Kaistia algarum: one gene and its partner. The protein of the gene in region 1 interacts with the protein of each later gene in a pairwise test. Links are inferred from orthologs where the notes say so. Each region holds a gene or a part of one and is shown on either strand. Other genes may lie near its edges.

What was found. The genes of interacting proteins can lie anywhere in the genome.
Region 2: the proteins of grxD (region 1) and OSH05_RS11485 interact in binary tests that used the Escherichia coli proteins (3 or more experiments, as listed by UniProt). The link is inferred for Kaistia algarum from one-to-one orthologs.

What each region holds. Positions count from the first base shown.
Region 1 is NZ_JAPKNJ010000003.1:638,638-642,175, reverse strand. The notes cover bases 1-2,802. They hold grxD (Grx4 family monothiol glutaredoxin), read left to right. Parts: upstream 1-1,134; coding sequence 1,135-1,470; downstream 1,471-2,802. Other genes in these bases: ttcA (tRNA 2-thiocytidine(32) synthetase TtcA), read right to left, coding at 2,311-2,802; OSH05_RS21260 (BA14K family protein), read left to right, coding at 1,668-2,153; OSH05_RS21270 (BolA family protein), read left to right, coding at 779-1,012; purL (phosphoribosylformylglycinamidine synthase subunit PurL), read left to right, coding at 1-733. Also shown: more of ttcA, read right to left, coding at 2,803-3,162; OSH05_RS21250 (hypothetical protein), read right to left, coding at 3,291-3,538. UniProt on the Escherichia coli protein: Monothiol glutaredoxin involved in the biogenesis of iron-sulfur clusters.
Region 2 is NZ_JAPKNJ010000001.1:2,383,321-2,386,359, reverse strand. The notes cover bases 349-3,039. They hold OSH05_RS11485 (BolA family protein), read left to right. Parts: upstream 349-1,407; coding sequence 1,408-1,671; downstream 1,672-3,039. Other genes in these bases: aroB (3-dehydroquinate synthase), read right to left, coding at 2,448-3,039; OSH05_RS11480 (Crp/Fnr family transcriptional regulator), read right to left, coding at 1,675-2,376; OSH05_RS11490 (J domain-containing protein), read right to left, coding at 716-1,336; cobS (cobaltochelatase subunit CobS), read right to left, coding at 349-511. Also shown: more of cobS, read right to left, coding at 1-348. UniProt on the Escherichia coli protein: Transcriptional regulator that plays an important role in general stress response. Has many effects on cell morphology, cell growth and cell division. Acts by regulating the transcription of many genes, including dacA (PBP-5), dacC (PBP-6), ampC and mreB.

The sequences.
Region 1 (3,538 bases):
CAATCTGAATTTCGGCAATCCCGAGAAGCCCGAGATCATGGGCCAGCTCGTCGGCGCGATCGAGGGCATCGGCGCCGCCTGTCTGGCGCTCGACTTCCCGATCGTCTCCGGCAATGTCTCGCTCTATAACGAGACCAATGGCGTCGGCATCCTCCCGACCCCGGCGATAGGCGGCGTCGGACTGCTGCCCGATATCGGCCAGATGGCGACCGTGGCTTTCAAGAAGGCCGGCGATGTCATCCTGCTGATCGGCGAGGCGGGGTCGCATCTCGGCCAGTCGATCTATCTGCGCGAAATTCTCGGCCGCGAGGAGGGCGCCCCTCCCCCGGTCGATCTCGAGGCCGAGCGCCGCGCCGGTGACCTCGTCCGCGGGCTGATCCGTTCAGGCCTCGTCACCGCCTGCCACGACATTTCCGATGGCGGCCTGGCGATTGCGCTGGCCGAAATGGCGATGGCCGGCAAGCTCGGCGCCACGATCCAGCTGCCCGAAACGATGGCGACCCGGCATGGTTATCTCTTCGGCGAGGATCAGTCGCGCTATGTCGTGACCGCGAGCCCCGAGGCGCTGCCGACGATCGAGAGCATCGCCGACGCGGCCGGCCTTGCGCTGACCCAGCTTGGCACGGTCGGCGGCGAGACCCTCGCAATCGAGGAAATCGCCACCATATCGGTTGCAAAGCTCGCCGAGGCCCATGAGAATTGGTTTCCGGCGTTCATGGCCGGCGAATTCTAGTTCGTCCGGTTACCGAACGCGGCAAGCGGCCGAGGGGGACAAGCGATGGCGATGCAAGCGCACGATATCGAAAGCCTGATCAAATCGGCCCTGCCCGATGCCAGGGTCGTGATCCGCGACCTCGCCGGCGATGGCGACCATTATGCCGCCGAAGTCGTCTCGGAACAGTTTCGCGGCAAGAACCGCGTCCAGCAGCACCAGATGGTCTATGCCGCGCTCAAGGGGAACATGGGCGGCGCCCTGCACGCGCTTGCCCTGCAGACGAGCGCGCCGGAGTGAAGGAATTTGCCGTCTTGTCGCCCAGATCGCGGTTCACCGATCTCGACAGGATGGAAACGATCCCCTACCTAGATTCCATATTCCGTTCCCGGCCTTGAACCGGACGACGAAAGGCAAGTGCAATGAGCGAAATTGAAACCTTCATCGACAATGAAGTGAAGACGAACGACGTCGTCCTGTTCATGAAGGGAACGCCAGCGTTCCCGCAGTGCGGCTTCTCGGGCCAGGTCGTCCAGATCCTCGATTTTCTCGGCGTCGACTATAAGGGCATCAACGTGCTCGCTGACGCGGAAATCCGCCAGGGCATCAAGACCTATTCCAACTGGCCGACCATTCCCCAGCTCTATGTGAAGGGTGAGTTCATCGGCGGCTGCGACATTGTCCGCGAGATGTTCCAGGCTGGCGAAATCCAGGCCTTCTTCGCCGAAAAGGGCGTCGCGGTAGCCCAGACCGCCTGAATTCAGCAACTCATTCGGCAGCGTTTCAAGACGACGTATGTTCAATCATGCGTCGTCTTTTTGTATGGAAGAGCTAATCTGGGAACCTATCCGGATCTCCATCGTTTTGTACCCACGGGCGACAATGTCGCGAAGGCCGTTGTTCGATCGATATACGTCGGTCCGAGACGCAGCCTCGCGGAAAGAGGAGAAACGATATGAACCCAGCGATGAAAACGACGATCGTCGGAACCATTTCTGCCGCAATGCTGGCATCTTCCGCAATTGCACTGCCAACGGGCGCCAGCGCCGCAGAGGGTGTGCGAGCGGATGGCTCTTATGACGTGGCGCAGAACTGGCAAGGCCGGAACTGGCAAGGCGGTCCCCAGCGCGGCTGGAACAATCGCGGGCCTGGTTGGCGCGGTCCCGGATATTATCCGCCGCGCTACCGCGGCTGGAACGGTCCGGGCTATTACCGCGGCAGCTACTACAACGACCCGGGTGCTGCCCTCGCCGCAGGCGTGATCGGCCTCGCAGCCGGAGCGATGATCGGTAGCGCGATTAACCAGCCGCGCTATGCCGCCCCGCAATATGGCGGCAATGACTACATCGCCTATTGCTCGCAGCGCTACCGCAGCTTCAATCCGGCGACCGGCACCTTCACCGGCTATGACGGCCGCAAATATCGCTGCGTGATGCCGTAAAGGCTGCTGAAGCGGAATAAGAGAAGGCGCGACCGTGAGGTCGCGCCTTTTTTTTGCTTCTAGCGGGGGCGTTTCCTCGCCCTTCGTCTGAACCGCGACCGACTGTGAGAGCGCGTAGCAGCTTCTTTCAGAACCGGTATGAGACCAGTCGCGTGACCTAAGTCCGCAGGTTCAGTCCCGCGAAATCGAACATCGTCCGATCGAGCAGATGCGAGGGATTGCCGCTCCCGAGCGCGCGCAGCATGGTTTCCTTGCGGCCCGGCGACTTCTTCTCCCAATCCGCCAGCATCGCCTTGATCTGGTTGCGTTGCAGCCCTTCCTGCGAGCCGCAGAGATCGCAGGGGATGATCGGGAATTCCATCGCCGCCGAGAAGCGGGCGATGTCGTCTTCCGCCGCATAGGCGAGCGGGCGCAGGACGAAGAGGTCGCCCTCCTCATTGACCAGTTTGGGCGGCATCGTGGCGAGCTTGCCGCCATGGAAGAGGTTCAGGAAGAAAGTTTCGAGGATGTCCTCGCGGTGATGGCCGAGCACCACCGCCTGGCAGCCCTCCTCGCGGGCGACGCGATAGAGATGGCCACGGCGAAGCCGCGAGCACAGCGCGCAATACGTCTTGCCCGTCGGCACCTTGGACATGACGACCGAATAGGTGTCCTGCCGCTCGATCCGGTAGGGCATGCCGATGCCCTCCAGGAAATCAGGCAGCACGTCGGCGGGAAAGCCCGGCTGCGCCTGGTCGAGATTGCAGGCCAGCAGATCGACCGGTAGCAGCCCGCGCCATTTCAGATCCAGGAGCACGGCAAGGAGCGCATAGGAATCTTTGCCGCCGGAAAGGCAGACCAGCCAGCGATCCCCCGGCCGCACCATGGCGAAATCGTCCAGCGCCTGCCGCGTCTGCCGAACGAGGCGCTTGCGCAGTTTGCCGAACTCTACCGAGGACGGCGAACGGCGAAAGAGCGGGTGGGCACCGCCCGCGTCCAGATCATCGGCGGGATCGAGCGTTTCGGACATGGATGGCGGCTCCAGCTTCGGCGTTCTCTTTGCCGAAAAGCGCCGCCCAGCGCAATGGCGGTCCGAGCAGCCGAGGCGAAGGCGAAATTCGGATCAATTGTGCGACGATCGCCTTCGCTAGAAGTCCGTTAGCGACCCGGTTCAGGCTCCTCGCCCGAAACAGTAGGTTTGAAGTACGTCAGCCCACGCTCCTCGTATTTGTACATCGCCGTCAGCTCTTCGATAACATCGGCAACAAGGTGATACGCCTGCCATAGCGGCGCTTCAAACTTCGTTGGCAATGGTTTCTCAGTGGTGAGGTGGAAGCTGACGTTCGAGCGAAATGCGATCAGATCTTTCATCACATCCTCGAGGTCGAAGTCCGGCTGTTCTTTTA
Region 2 (3,039 bases), on another replicon or contig:
GATTCTGGTCAAGCAGCGTCAGGCGGCCCGAGGATTCCAGGACGCGCTGGATGACGAACATCACGTCCGGACGGCCGGCGTCATATTCATCGAACACGAGCGCGACATTATGCTGGTAGGCCCAGGGCAGAATGCCGTCACGGAACTCGGTGACCTGCAGCCCATCCTTGATGACGATCGCGTCCTTGCCGATCAGGTCGATGCGGCTGATATGGCTGTCGAGATTGACGCGGATGCACGGCCAGTTGAGGCGCGCGGCGACCTGCTCGATATGGGTCGACTTGCCCGTGCCGTGATAGCCGGTGACCATGACGCGGCGGTTGCGCGCGAAGCCGGCAAGAATGGCGAGCGTCGTGGTCCGGTCGAAGAGATAGTCGGGATCCGATTCCGGGACATGCTCGTTGGCCGCGGAAAAGGCGGGGACCTTGAGGTCGGAATCGATGCCGAACACATCCCGCACCGAGATCTCGGTATCGGGGAGAGAGGCACGATCGATCGTCGTTTCAGTCATATTGGCTCCGTCGCGTTCCATGGGAACGCTTGCGGTCGGTTCCTGGAGGGGAAGGTCCAATCCGCGAATGGGAATGGCGTCCAAACCGACGTTCTAGAGCATTTCGGCGCTTCGTTGAATCGCTAAAGATGCCCGTTCTCTTCGTTCAGCCGCGTTTTCTTGACGCGTGCCGGCTATCCATCCACCCGGTCCGGCGCGAGCGTCCTAGCAGAAGCCGGCCGCCTTGAGGAAGTTATACGCCTGGATGATCTCCCGGAGCTTGTCTTCGAAGGACCGGTCGCCGCCATTGGCGTCTGGATGATAGAGCTTCACCAGCGCCTTGTAGCGCGCCTTGATATCGCTCTGGCTCTCCGAGCCTTCCAGTTCGAGCGTGTCGAAGGATTTGCGCTCCAGCGCCTTCAGATGCCGTTTCGGCGCCGCCTCCGGCTCATGCACCGTGCCGGCGCCCTGGAACATATCGAAAGGATCGCGGATTCCGCCACTCCAGTCGCGCGTCGCATGGCTTCGCACACGCTCCTTCTGCTCGCCAGCGCTGTTGACGCCCATCGTCCAGGTCGGGCGATGGCCGGTCAGCGAATCCTTCTGGTAGGCGGCGATCTGCTCGTCGCCCATGCCGGAGAAATAATTGTACGACTTGTTGTAGAGCCGAACGTGGTCGATGCAGAAATGGTGAAACTTGCCCTCGCGGCCACGGCCCATCGGCGCGCGATGCGTGCCCGGGCGGTCACAGCCCGCCCAGCCGCAGCGATGGGGAGCTTCCTCCACCAGCGTGCTGTCGGCCCGCTTGATCCGGATCCGGTCGAAGAGTTTTGAATCGAGCTTCATCGAAGGATTATGCTAGCCAGCCACCGCCCGAACAAGGCGGTGATCCAGTTGGAGTGAAAGAGGGTGTGCGGATGAATACCAAAGAGCGGATCGCCAAGCGGCTCGGCGACGCCCTGGCGCCAGAGAGCCTAGATGTGATCGACGAATCGCATCTCCACAAGGGCCATGCGGGTGCTAGGCCCGGCGGCGAGACACATTACCGCGTCCGCATCACCACAAACGCCTTCCGCGGCAAGAGCCGCATCGACATGCACCGCGCGATCAACGCTCTGCTGGCGGATGAACTCGCTGCCGGCGTCCATGCGCTCGCCATCGAGGCAAAGGCGCCGGCCTGAACCTCAACCCGGCCGCCCGGTCTCCATGGCATGCCGGCGATTGGTCGCGATCAGCTTCCGCGCCAGCGCATTGCCGATGACATGGTAGATCGCGGCGGCGATCGCCGGATCCTCGCGGCCGGCGGCCTTCAGCTTGGCGCTGTCGAGCGCGATCACGGAAAGCTCGGTCGCGGCCCGTACCGTCGCCGTCGCCGGGGCATTGGCGAGAAACGAAATCTCGCCGACGAACTCGCCGGCCCGAAGCTGGCCGACGCGCTTGCCGGAGACATCGACCACCGCCTGTCCTTCAGTAAGCAGATAGAAGGCCTCGACCGGCTCGCCCTGAATCGTCAGCACCGCGCCCGGTTCGAGGTCGAAGGCCTCGCCGAACTCGACCAATCGCGCCAGATGCTCATCGTCGAGATCCGAAATGCCCTTGCGCAGGAGATCGCCGCCGCTCGCCGCGTTCACCATGCGCCGCGCCTTGTCCAGCGCGTGAAGGCGGTAGAGATTGATCAGGATGAACAGGAAATTATAGGCGATGCCGGTATAGAGCGGCGTCTCCGCCAGCGAGAAATAGACGATCTCGAACGCGAAACCAAGGATCAGGAAAACGCGCAGCCAGAAGATGTTGGTGAGGAACAGCGAGACGGCCAACAGCAGGAAGCCGATATGGCCGGGAAGATCGATCCGGTTGCCGAAGAATAGGCTCAATATGTCGAGCACGATCGTTCCCCCGTTCCAAGCGGCGCGGCCACTCTAGAGGACGCAAGGTCCTTTACAAGCTGCGGGCGAAGCTACGCTGCCAGCGTCTCCGCCAAGAATGCCCGAACTTCGGCTGGCGGGACATCCTTGGCGATGAAGGCCTCGCCGATTCCGCGCGTCAGGATGAAAGTCAGCGTGCCGCGCGAGACCTTTTTGTCCTGCGCGATCAGCGCCATCAGCCCGTCGGCGTCAGGGAGTTCGCCCGGAATATCGGCGAGCTCCGTCGGCAGGCCGACCAGGGCGAGATGCGCGGCGACGCGGCGGCCGTCATCGGGCGAGCAGAGGTTCATCCGCGCCGAGAAGCGATGCGCCAGGACCATGCCGATCGAGACTCCCTCGCCATGGACGAGCCGCTGCGAATAATGCGTGGCCGCCTCGAGCGCATGGCCGAAGGTGTGGCCGAGATTGAGCAGCGCCCGTTCGCCGGTCTCGTGCTCGTCGGCGGCGACAACCTTGGCCTTGGCGCGGCAGCTCGTCGCCACCGCATGCTCGCGCTCCGGTCCGCCGGCGAAGATACCGCGCCAGTTCGCTTCCAGCCAGGCGAAGAAGCCCGGATCATCGATCAAGCCGTATTTCGCGACTTCGGCATAACCGGCGCGGAACTCGCGCGGCGACAGCGTGTCG